DNA from 2 places in the Arthrobacter sp. JUb115 genome. Region 1 is predicted to be linked to the other one. Evidence: riboswitches for the same ligand, from Rfam matches in the RefSeq annotation. Region 1 holds a riboswitch; the other holds the start of a gene.
The links. Region 1 has a riboswitch for S-adenosylmethionine ahead of EDF61_RS02270 (O-acetylhomoserine aminocarboxypropyltransferase/cysteine synthase family protein). Riboswitches for the same ligand answer to the same signal wherever they lie in the genome.

Region 2: linked by a shared signal. The riboswitch ahead of EDF61_RS12790 (acyl-CoA dehydrogenase family protein) and the one ahead of EDF61_RS02270 (O-acetylhomoserine aminocarboxypropyltransferase/cysteine synthase family protein) in region 1 are both predicted to bind S-adenosylmethionine.

Annotation. Positions count from the first base shown of each region.
Region 1 covers NZ_SOBS01000001.1:485,948-491,534, reverse strand. Annotated here, with positions in the region: gene EDF61_RS02280 (DUF1852 domain-containing protein) at 1-862, opposite strand, end outside; gene EDF61_RS02275 (LysR family transcriptional regulator) at 985-1,926, shown strand; SAM riboswitch class I at 2,159-2,249, shown strand; gene EDF61_RS02270 (O-acetylhomoserine aminocarboxypropyltransferase/cysteine synthase family protein) at 2,338-3,651, shown strand; gene EDF61_RS02265 (cystathionine gamma-synthase) at 3,648-4,853, shown strand.
Region 2 covers NZ_SOBS01000007.1:17,435-23,021, reverse strand. Annotated here, with positions in the region: gene ggt (gamma-glutamyltransferase) at 1-430, shown strand, start outside; gene EDF61_RS12795 (LLM class flavin-dependent oxidoreductase) at 513-1,916, opposite strand; gene EDF61_RS12790 (acyl-CoA dehydrogenase family protein) at 1,974-3,305, opposite strand; SAM riboswitch class I at 3,321-3,412, opposite strand; SAM riboswitch class I at 3,680-3,781, shown strand; gene EDF61_RS12785 (ABC transporter ATP-binding protein) at 3,787-4,608, shown strand; gene EDF61_RS12780 (aliphatic sulfonate ABC transporter substrate-binding protein) at 4,694-5,587, shown strand, end outside.

The DNA of each region.
Region 1 (5,587 bases):
CACGGGTGGGGGAGAAGTCTTCGGCGTCTAAGCTCGGGTGGTACACGGAAGGAGCAGTCGAATTGGCGTTGTAGATCTCCGGACGGTAGATCTTCTGGAATGTCTCCATCGTGCTGATGAGGCTGATCAACTGAAGGTTCGTGTAATCGTTGAGCAGGTCGCCGCGGAAGTAGAAAGCCAGTGGCGCAACAGCGCCTGGCGGCATGAAGTAACGTACGCTCAAGCCCATTTTTCCGAAGTAAGCGTCGGTCAATGAATTTTCATCCTGCTGGTATTCCAAACCGAGCACTGGATGGCTGTTGCCGGTGCGGAAATAGGTCTTGGAAGTCGAGACGCTGATGCACACCACCGGCAGCTGGGCAAAACGCTGACGGTAGGCCTGTGAGTTCAAAAAATGCTGGAAGAGCTGTCCGTGGAGATCGCCGAAATCTTCTGGAAGTACCGGAACTCCGCTGTCATTGCACGAAGCTGGAAGCACCACGCTGAAGTCGTAATCGCGCACATAAGAAGAAAAATTATTGCCGACCATGCCCTGGGACCGAGTGCCGGTGAGTTTATCCACGATCGTGGTTTCAAGCACTTCTAAAAGGGGAAATTGCTGGCCGGTATTATCGGCAGAAAAATGCACATTTGCGGAAATGATTTCCAATTCAAGAGAATAGCGGTCACCCTGGGGATTGTCCCAGTGAGCCAAGGAATTGAAGCGACGGTTGATCATCGTCAGGGCATTGCGCAAGTTCTCTTCGCGGCGCTCTCCGCGTGCCAAATTAGCGAAGTTCGTGGTGGTGCGCGAATTTGTCGAAGGGGAGTAATTCTCGTCGAATCTGGTGGTGTTAATGCTGAAATTTAATGCGTCTGCCATGATGGCCAATCTGTATTTGGGAGGCCTGGGCAGGCCGAGGGAAAGTCGTTGCGTCAATCATGCAGGGTGATTCTTGATATCGGGTAACTCGATATAACTATGGATTGATATAGACTCTGGCTATGGTTCAGGGAACAAATGGATTGACGCTGCAGCAACTTCGTTATTTCGTGGCGGTCGCCTCCGAGGGGTCCATCTCGGCTGCCGCCGACCTCATTTACGTCGCGCAGCCCAGCATGTCCTCGGCGATGAAGGAACTTGAATCGCGGGTGGGGCGCACCTTGCTGGTGCGCTCGGCCAGGGGAGTGACGCTCACCGCCGAAGGCGCAGAATTCCTCGGCTATGCCCGGCAGGTGCTCGAGCAGGTGGAGCTTCTTGAACATCGATATCTCGGCCGGCCCTCCGCCCGGCGGCTGCTGGGCGTCTCCACCCAGCACTACTCCTTTTCGGTGGATGCCTTCGTGCGGATGGTGCAGGCCAGCGGGGCCGAGGAGTACCAGTTTTCGCTCCGCGAGACGCGCACCGAACAGATCATCGAGGACGTGCGCACGCTGCGCAGCGACATCGGGATCCTGTACCGCAACGACTTCAACCGGAAGGTCATCGACAAGTTGCTGCGCGAATCGCGGCTGGTCTTCCACCCGCTGTTCCTGGCCGATCCGCACATTTTCATCTCGCGCAGCAACCCGCTGGCCACCCGAACCCAGGTCACGCTCGAGGACCTCGAAGACCTGCCCCGGCTGACCTTCGACCAGGGGGCGAACAACTCGTTCTACTTCGCCGAAGAGGTGCTCTCCACGCGCTCCAGCCAACGCGAAATCCAGGTCTCGGACCGCGCCACCATCTTCAACCTCATGATCGGCTTGGGCGGGTACACGATCTCCACCGGCATCATCAGCGATGAGCTGGACCCCTCCATCGTGGCCATCCCGCTGGCCATCGAGGAGCGCATCGAAATCGGCTGGATCGACCACGCCGCCATCCCGCTCACCGACCAGGCCCAGCGCTACCTGCAAGAAGTGCGAACGGTGGTCGCCAGCTTCGGGGTAGAAGTGCTCGGCTGAGCCGCCAGCAGCGTAACCCCCGGTCATCGAGCACCGGCACATCGTCACAAACTTCCAGCAAAACCCCTGCATCACGCCGATTCATCTCAAAAGGTCGCGTCATAAAGTGCTGCCGGCCACCGCGTCATCATGACAACGAGAAGTCATATGAAGCGTGGCGGCCTTGTATGAAGCCGGGCGCCGGATACCGCTTGCGCCGTTTGCGGCAGATAGCCAACCATGGAAGAACAACAAACCATCAAGAGCGACTAAGAGATCTGGCTCGTTGACGTCGCAGCAACCATCGGGAAACCGAAAGGTGCTAATGCCAGGAACGATGGAGCAGTTCCGAACGCGTTTTTGCGTACTGTGCTTCGTGCCGCCGCACGATGCCAATCGGTGCACTCCCTCGCAGAGAATCGAGGAGGAGCTATGAGCCAGGAAACCGACGCGGTGCACGCAGGGTACCGCCCGAGCGGAGACTTCCGCCCGATGCTGCCGCCGCTGCACAATTCCGCGGCCTACCAATTCGCATCGCACGCCGAAGCGGTGGAGAAGTTCGCGCTGCGCCAGGCCGGCTTCACCTACTCGCGCACCGGCAACCCCACCGTTTCGATTCTCGAACAGCGCGTGGCCGCTTTGGAAGGCGGGGCCCACGCGGTGGCCACCGCCACCGGGCAGGCTGCCGTGGCCCTGTCCCTGCTGGCCCTGACCCAGGGTCCCAAGCACATCGTGGCCTCCTCCTCGCTCTATGGCGGCACCGTGGACCTGTTCACCGACACCTTCGCGGACTTCGGCATCCGCATCAGCTTTGTCGACCAGGCCGATCCGTCCGCTTGGGCCGCTGCCATTGAGTCGGACACCCGGGCGTTCTTCCTGGAGTCGGTCTCCAACCCGCTGTGCACCGTGGCCGATCTGCCCGCCATCGCGGCCATCGCCCACGAGCACAACATCCCGGTGGTGGTCGACAACACCCTGGCCACCCCGCTGAATGTGCGCCCGCTGGATTTGGGGGCGGACATCGTGGTGCACTCGGCCACCAAGGGCCTGGCCGGACACGGCTCGGTGCTCGGTGGGGTCGTGGTGGACTCGGGGAAATTCGACTTCTCCGATGCCGCCCGCTGGCCACAGATCGCCGCCCCGCGGGTGCGTCTGAACAACACCTCGCTGCTTGAGCGCCACGGACCGGCCGCCTACGCGATGCTGGTGCGCTCCAAGTTCCTGCACGACCTGGGCCCGACCCTGGCCCCGGCCAGCGCCCAGGGAATCCTGGCCGGAATCGAAACCCTGCCGGTGCGCGCCGCCCACGTGCAGCGCAGCGTCACCAGGCTGATCGACGCGCTTGCCGAGTATCCGGGCATTGCCGCCATCCACCACCCTTCGCTGCCCGAGCACCCCAGCCACGAGCTGGCCCGGGCGCTGGCGCCGAAGGGCACCGGCTGCGTGCTGGCCATCGAGCTGGCCCACCCATCCCTGGTTTCCCCGGTGATCGACGGGCTCAAGCTGATTTCCCTGGCCGCGAATGTGGGGGACACCCGCGCCATGGTCTCCCACCCGGCCACCATGACGCACTGCCGGCTCTCCGCACAACAGCTGGCCGACGCCGGCCTGAACACCTCCACCCTGCGCCTGTCGGTGGGATTGGAAGACCCCGCCGACCTGCTCGCAGATATCACCCAATCGCTGGATCTTGCATTGGCCGCAACCCAGGCCACCGCCGGCACCAAGGAAGTGAGTTTCGCATGAGCGGCTTCAACACCCTGGCCGTGCACGCCGGCCAGCACAAGGATCCGCACACCGGTGCGGTGATCCCGCCGATCTACCAGACCAGCACCTTCATCCAGGACGGCATCAACGTGCTGCGCGCCGGGCACGAGTACTCGCGCGGCTCGAACCCCACCCGCAACGGGTTCGAATCCCAGCTCACCGCGCTGGAAGGCGGCGCCGCCGGCTTCTCCTTCGCTTCGGGCATCGCCGCCGAAGACGCCCTGCTGCGCGCAGTGCTTCAGCCGGGCGACCACATCATCCTGGGCGCCGACGGCTACGGCGGCACCAACCGGCTGATCTCCAAGCTGCACAGCAAATGGGGGATCACCTCTTCCGCGGTGGACATCACCAACCTGGATGCGGTGCGCGCCGCGGTGCGCCCGAACACCGCGCTGCTCTGGGTGGAGACCCCGTCCAACCCGCTGCTGGGCATCGCCGACCTGGCCGGCTGGGCCGCCATTGCCGCCGAGCACGGCGCCCTGCTGGTGGTGGACAACACCTTCGCCACCCCGTACCTGCAGCGGCCGCTGGATTTCGGCGCCCACGCGGTGGTCCATTCCACCACCAAGTACATCGGCGGGCACTCCGACGTGCTCGGTGGCGCGGTCATCGTGGCAGACTACCTGCACCGCGGGCAGAGCCTGGCCGAAGCCGTCGGCTACCAGCAGTTCGCCGGGGGAGCGGTCTCCGGTCCGCAGGATTCCTACCTGGCCGCCCGCGGGCTGAAGACCCTGGGCCTGCGCATGGAACGCCACTGCGCCACCGCAACCACTCTGGCCCGCTGGCTCGATGACCGTCCCGAGGTCGCCCGCGTCTACTATCCCGGGCTGGAAAGCCATCCGGGCCACGAGCTCGCCAAGCGCCAGCAGCGCGGTTTCGGCGGGATCCTCTCACTGCAGCTCTCCGATGAAGCGGCAGCCCGCGCCTTCGCCGAGTCCATGGAATACTTCCAGCTCTCGGTGTCCCTGGGTGGGGTTGAATCCCTGGTCTGCTATCCGCGCGAAATGACCCACGCTTCGCTGATCGGCACACCGCTGGAGATTCCAGCGAACTTGGTCCGCCTCTCGGTGGGCATCGAGGAGCCCGAGGACCTGATTGCCGATCTGGAACGCGGGCTGGCCGCAGCCGCGAAGGCTTCCGAGGCCGACAGCATCCAGCACCGCAGCCTGGCTACCGCCTGACCTGCCGTCGCAGCACGCGGGCCGTCCGCACAGGAAGGCCCGCGTGCAAGACGTCGGCACCGCTTAGCGATTCGCGCCTCCGGGGCACTCCAAGCTTGCAAAACTGGGTTCCGACCTAATGATCTCCGGCATCGCGATCTGCGCCCCTCACGACGATTGCTTTCGGGGAGCCGCCTATGCCGCGAAATCCATTAGTTGGCGATGGCAAGGACGGGGCCGTGGTGCAGTGGGCTCCTCCGAGGAGGTTCAGGACTTGGAACCCGACTTGCCCAATGCGAAGGTCGGTGCCGTCGGCGCGCACGCCGGGGGATCGCCGCATGCGTTCGAGCTGCACACTTTCTCCCCTGAAGCCAAAGTGTTCGAGGATCAGGTATGCGGATCGATGAACGCCTCGGGCGTCCAATGGCTCACCAATACTGCGAAGACACCTGCGAACTATCGAGCCTCCCGGAGAACGCTGATGGGCAGGTCCGGCGAGCACGCAGTCAGATTCCAGGGCAGGATGGTGTGGGCCGGAGGAACGGCCAGTATCCTATACTGAGGCACAACGGCAGTCTGATGACAGTGCGACGTCCATCTGCTCTGAGCAGGCACATCCACGTCAGGAGTTCCCCAGCCGAGACGGCGGAAGATCCTTTGCCCTGGCGCCATGGCTGAAGCGGAAATTCATGCCAAGAACCTCTGTCTGGTACTGGTCTTAGCCGCCGGTCGCAACTAACATTTACCGGCTCCGG
Region 2 (5,587 bases), on a different contig from region 1:
GGATCCGAACCGCATTGAACCTGGCAAGCGCCCGCGTTCCTCGATGGCTCCGACCATTGTCCTGCAGGACGGCGAGCCGGTGCTGGCCATCGGCTCCCCCGGTGGTTCAACCATCATCACCACGGTGCTGCAGACCCTGGTGAACCGCATCGACCTGGGCATGAGCATCAGCGAAGCCATCGCCGCTCCGCGTGCTTCCCAGCGCAATACGGCAGTGGTCACCGCGGAACCGGAGTTTATCGAAGCCCACGGTTCGGCGCTCGAAGCCTTCGGGCACAAGCTCGCGCCAGCTGGGGATTCCTTCACTCCGCAGGCGGAAATCGGGGCGGTTGAAGCGGTGGAAATCGCTGCTGATGGCACGCTCACCGCAACGGCCGAGCCCACCAGGCGCGGAGGCGGTTCAGCCATGGTGCTGAAGCCAACCGAATAGGCCCGCAGGCAAATGGCGGCCCCCGGCAACTTCATTGGAAGTTGCCGGGGGCCGCCGTCTGCTGAGCTACCAGGCTATGCGCCTAAGCCTGGGCCGCCATCCGGTTGGAGATCTTGAACTGGGCTGCGCGGTGGGTATCCTTCACGCGGTCCCCGGCGCCGAACAGCTTGTGGCGCAGCGAGCCCTCGGCGTATTCGGTCTTGTAGACCCCGCGTGCCTGCAATTCGGGAACCACGTATTCGACAACGTCCTCGAAGGTGCCTGGAGTGACAGCATAGGCGAGGTTGAAGCCATCAACATCGGTGTAGTCCACCCAGTCGATGAGCTTCTCGGCTACCTCGGCACCCGAACCGACGGAGACCGGGCCGAATCCGCCCACGCCGATCCATTCGGCCAGCTGGCGGATGGTCCATGGCTTTCCGGTATCGCCGCTGGCCTTCTTGAAGGTCTCCACCGAGGACTGGATGGCGTTGGACTTCACGTCGTCGCCGATGACATCGTCTGGTCCGTAGACGGACATGTCGATGCCGGTCCACCCCGAAAGCAGTGCAAGCGACCCCTCGATATCCACGTAGGAGCTGTAATCCTCGAACTTCGCCTGGGCAAGTTCGGTGGTTTCGGCGGTAATGATGGTCTGCATGGCGAAGACCTTGATGTCGTAACGGCCACGCCCAGCGGCCTCGGCAGCGTCGCGGATCTTGCTGACCGCTTCCTTCAGCAGGTCGCGGGTAGGGCAATTCACGAAGATCGCTTCGGCGTTCGACGCGGCGAATTCGGTGCCGCGCTTGGAGGCGCCGGCCTGGTAGATCACCGGGGTGCGCTGGGTGGACGGCTCGGTGATGGCGATGCCCGGGACCTTGAAGTACTTGCCCTCGTGCTCGATCGGGTGCACCTTGGCCGGGTCGGTGTAGACACCGGTTTCCTTGTTGTTCTGCACCGCGTCGTCTTCCCACGAGCCCTCGAGCAGCTTGTAGACCACCTCGAGGTACTCATCGGCGTGGTTGTAGCGCTCGTCGTGCTCCATCTGGTCTTCCTGGCCCATATTGCGGGCCGCCGAGGGAAGGTAGCCGGTGACGACATTCCAGCCCACGCGGCCGTTGGTCAGGTGGTCCAAGGTGGCCAAGCGGCGGGCGAAAGCGTACGGGTGCTCATAGGCGGTGCCCGCGGTGACGCCGAAGCCGAGGTTCTCGGTCACAGCGGCCATGGCGGAAACCAGCATCATCGGGTCGTTGACCGGTGCCTGGGCGCCGGAGCCCAGCGGGGTCACGTTGGTGCCCTTGTACACGTCGTAGGTGCCCAGCACGTCGGCAAGGAACAGTCCGTCGAACTTTCCCTTTTCCAGCACCTTGGCCAGGTGGGTCCAGTAGCCCAGGGTGTTGTAGGTCGAGGCCTTGTCCTGCGGATGGCGCCACAGGCCCGGCGACTGGTGCACCACGCAGTTCATGTCGAATGCGTTGAATAGGATCTCGCGCTTGTTCTCGCTCATGGCTTTGCCCCCATAGGTCGGTAATCGTGGAAAGTTGCTGGTTTGCGTCGCAGGCCCTCAAGCCCGCTGGGTTGAATCTTCGCCGGTGACGGACAGCCGCTGCGGCTGGACCCCGTTGATCTCGTAGTCCCCGACGATGCGCGCCTTGTAGATCGCCGGGTTATGCGTGGCGATGGTGCGCGCATTGCGCCAATGCCGGTCCAGGTTGCAGCCGCTTCTGGTGGACGAGGCTCCCAGTCCGTCGAAGAGCTTGCTGGTCACGCCGATGGCCAGTGGCTGCACCACGGTTTGCGCGCGGTTGGCGGCCAACTCGCATACGGCGTAGCGTTCCTCGTCGTTCAGTCCCGGATCGCCCAAGGCGGCTTCAACTTCAAGGACTGCGCCGATCACCACGGAGTCGGCAGCGAAGGACTCCGCGGAAACTTCGCCCACCAGCTGGAGGACCTGGGGTTCCTGGTATACCGGCACCCCGGTTCCAGTGGTGAAGATGCGGGTGCGCGCCTGCACCGCGTGACGCAGGTCGTTCAGTGCGGCGCGGGCGATGCCCGCCTGCACGGCCATGAGCACCAGCTGGAAGATCGCCGCTTCGGAGTCATTGGTCTGCTGCGGCATGAAGCAATCCACCGGGACCTGGTGGAATTCGGTGGTGCCGGTTCCGGTGAGGCCCTGGCCGAACCCATCCCAGTCGTCGAGGATCTTGACGCCGCTGCGCTGGGTGGAGACCACGGCGATCTGGCGGCCGGCGAGCTCCGGGTGGGCCACCGCAACGGTGGTCCAGTCGGCAAAAATGGTGCCGGTGCAGTAGTACTTTTCACCGTCGATCACCCAGCGTCCATCCAAGACGCTGGCCTTGGTGTTCAAGGTGCCCAGGGCGTTGCCACCGCGTTCGGTGTAGGCGTTGCCGATAATCTGCCCGGCAGCGATGCGAGCGACCCACTTCTTGCGCAGTTCTTCGTCGTCCAGCACCAAGACATTCTCAACGAATGCGATATGCGCGCGCCACAGCTGGCCTACGTGGGAGTCCGCCTCGGAAAGCTCGATGAGCAAGCGGAAGACATCCACCAGCCGTGCACCATAGCCCCCGTCGGCAACGGAAAGGCGCAACGCACCGAACCGCTCGCGATTCAGCAGGCCTACCTGCTCGAAAGGAAGCACGCGGTTCAAGTCGCGGTCCTTGGCGGTTGCAGCGATCTGCGCAAAAACGGGACGGAAGATTTCGGCCAGCCGGTCGTATTGCTCATCCGCACTTGGTCCGGGGGTGATTTTCAGCAATTGCCTAGTCGGCAACTGTTCTTCAAACTTGTCCAGGTCCATTGCGGTGGCCTGCGAAGGGTCACTGAGCTGGTTGAAGTCCAGTCCGAGGGCATTGTGCGATTCACCAATAGGCATCAGGGTTCTCAATTCTTTCCATCGGTCCTGGCGGTAGCACCGTCCCGCTATTGGGGTGGTTGCTGCGGCGTCGTGGAGCCAGATCTCTCAGCCGCTCTGGATGGGTCGTAATTCATTTGTAACGGTAATAAACCGGTGATTCCAACCCGCGAAGTCACATTTCGTCCCAGTGCCGGCAGTGCCCATCTTCAAATTTCACAGCCTATTCCGTGTCCTGCCGAAGATGAGTTGCAAAGTTTTGCTTAATGTCGAGCAAACCGGCCTGCAATAAAATAAATAACGAAATTTCTGGGCAATGTGACGTAGTTGTCGAAGATTTTTTCATATTACGCGAGATTTGCGTTCAAATCGTTCGACTCGTTGTAATGGACACGTAACCATCCCGAGCGGCCGAGAGATCTGGCTCGTTGACGCCGCAGCAACCACCTTTGGAGTTTTGCTCTGCAGGCCGGTGCTACCGCCAGGACCGATGGAGATGAACATGACTCTTTCCTTTGCAGCGCCCGAGGCAGCTCCCGTTGTCTCAGCTTCAAGCGCCCTGGACGTGCAGTTCAGCAACGTGTCGCGGACCTTCACCACCAAGATGGAAAACCGCACCGTCCTGGCCGATATCAACCTGCAAATTCCAGCAGGTCAAGTCGTGGCCATTCTTGGAGCCAGCGGTTGCGGAAAATCCACGCTGCTGCGTTCAGTATCGGGCTTGGACCACCCCACCACCGGCACCATCCGCACCGGCACCCGCGAGGTCACCGGCATCAACGAGTTATGCGCCGTTGCTTTCCAGGAGCCCCGGCTGCTGCCATGGCGCTCGGTTCGCCAGAACATTGCACTGGGCCTGGCACCGGAAACCGATAAGCGCTCCGGCAACGCGCTGATCGAGGAGTTGATCGAGCTGACCGGTCTGAGCCATGCAGCCAGCTTGCGCCCACGCGAGATCTCCGGAGGCATGGCGCAGCGGGTTTCGCTGGCTCGCGCGCTGGCTCGGCGCCCGGGTGTATTGCTTCTTGATGAACCCTTTGGCGCCCTCGATGCGCTGACACGCTTGAAGATGCAGGATCTGCTGCTCTCGATTCACGCATCGTTCCCCACCACCGTTCTCATGGTGACCCATGATGTGGACGAGGCGTTGACTCTGGCTGACCGCGTGATTGTTCTGGGGCGAGGCGCTGGGCATAGTGCAGCGGGCGTCATCGAAGATCTGTCCATCTCAGCTGGGCATCCACGCCGGCATACCGATGAAAAGTTCGTTGCAGATCGCCTGCACCTATTGCGCCTGCTCGGCGTCGACCCAACCAACCATTAGTCCCGGCCACGCCGTGGGTCCCGAACCATTCGTCCCCTTTGCCTTTTCACCTACACCGCTTGCACGCACAATTCTAGGATTCTCCATGCTTTTGAACCGTCTCACCCGCCGCACTGCATTGTCCGCCGCCGCCTTGATCGTTGGCGCAGTTGCCCTGACCGGCTGTGCTGGCGAAAACGCTACAGCCTCCTCGGATGGTCAGACCCTGTCCATCGACTTTGCCACTTACAACCCGCTGAGCCTGGTACTCAAGGAAAAGGGATGGTTGGAAGCAGCCGCCAAGGAGCAGGGCGTAAATGTCGAATGGATCCAGTCCGCAGGTTCCAACAAGGCCAATGAAGCTCTTCGCGCCGACGCAATCGATGTTGGTTCCACAGCCGGTTCCGCTGCGCTCCTGAACCGTTCTAACGGTGCACCCATCAAGACCATCGCACTGTATTCGCAGCCGGAATGGGCGGCCCTGGTAGTGGATAAGGACTCGAAAATCGAGTCCGTTGAAGATCTCGCTGGCAAGACCGTGGCCGCTACAAAGGGCACCGACCCATACTTCTTCCTGCTGCAGGCGCTGGAATCCGCGGGCTTGAGTGAAGCTGACATCAAGCTGCAGAACCTCCAGCATGCCGATGGACGTACCGCCCTGGCCAACGGCTCGGTTGATGCCTGGAGCGGTTTGGATCCGATCATGGCCGCTGCCGAAAAAGACGGCGCGCAACTGGTTTACCGGAACTTGGATTTCAACACCTACGGTGCGCTGAACGCTCGCGAAGACTTCATTGATCAGAGCCCCGAACTCGCCCAGCTCGTTGTCGATGCCTACGAAAAGGCTCGTGGCTGGGCAGCTGACAATCCCGAGGAAACCGCAGAAATCCTGGCCGACGTAGCAGGGCTCGAACCAGGAGTTGCTGCCACCGTCATTGAGGAACGCTCCAATCTGGACGTTCCGGCAGTTCCCGACGCCAAATTCACTGGAGTCCTGAGC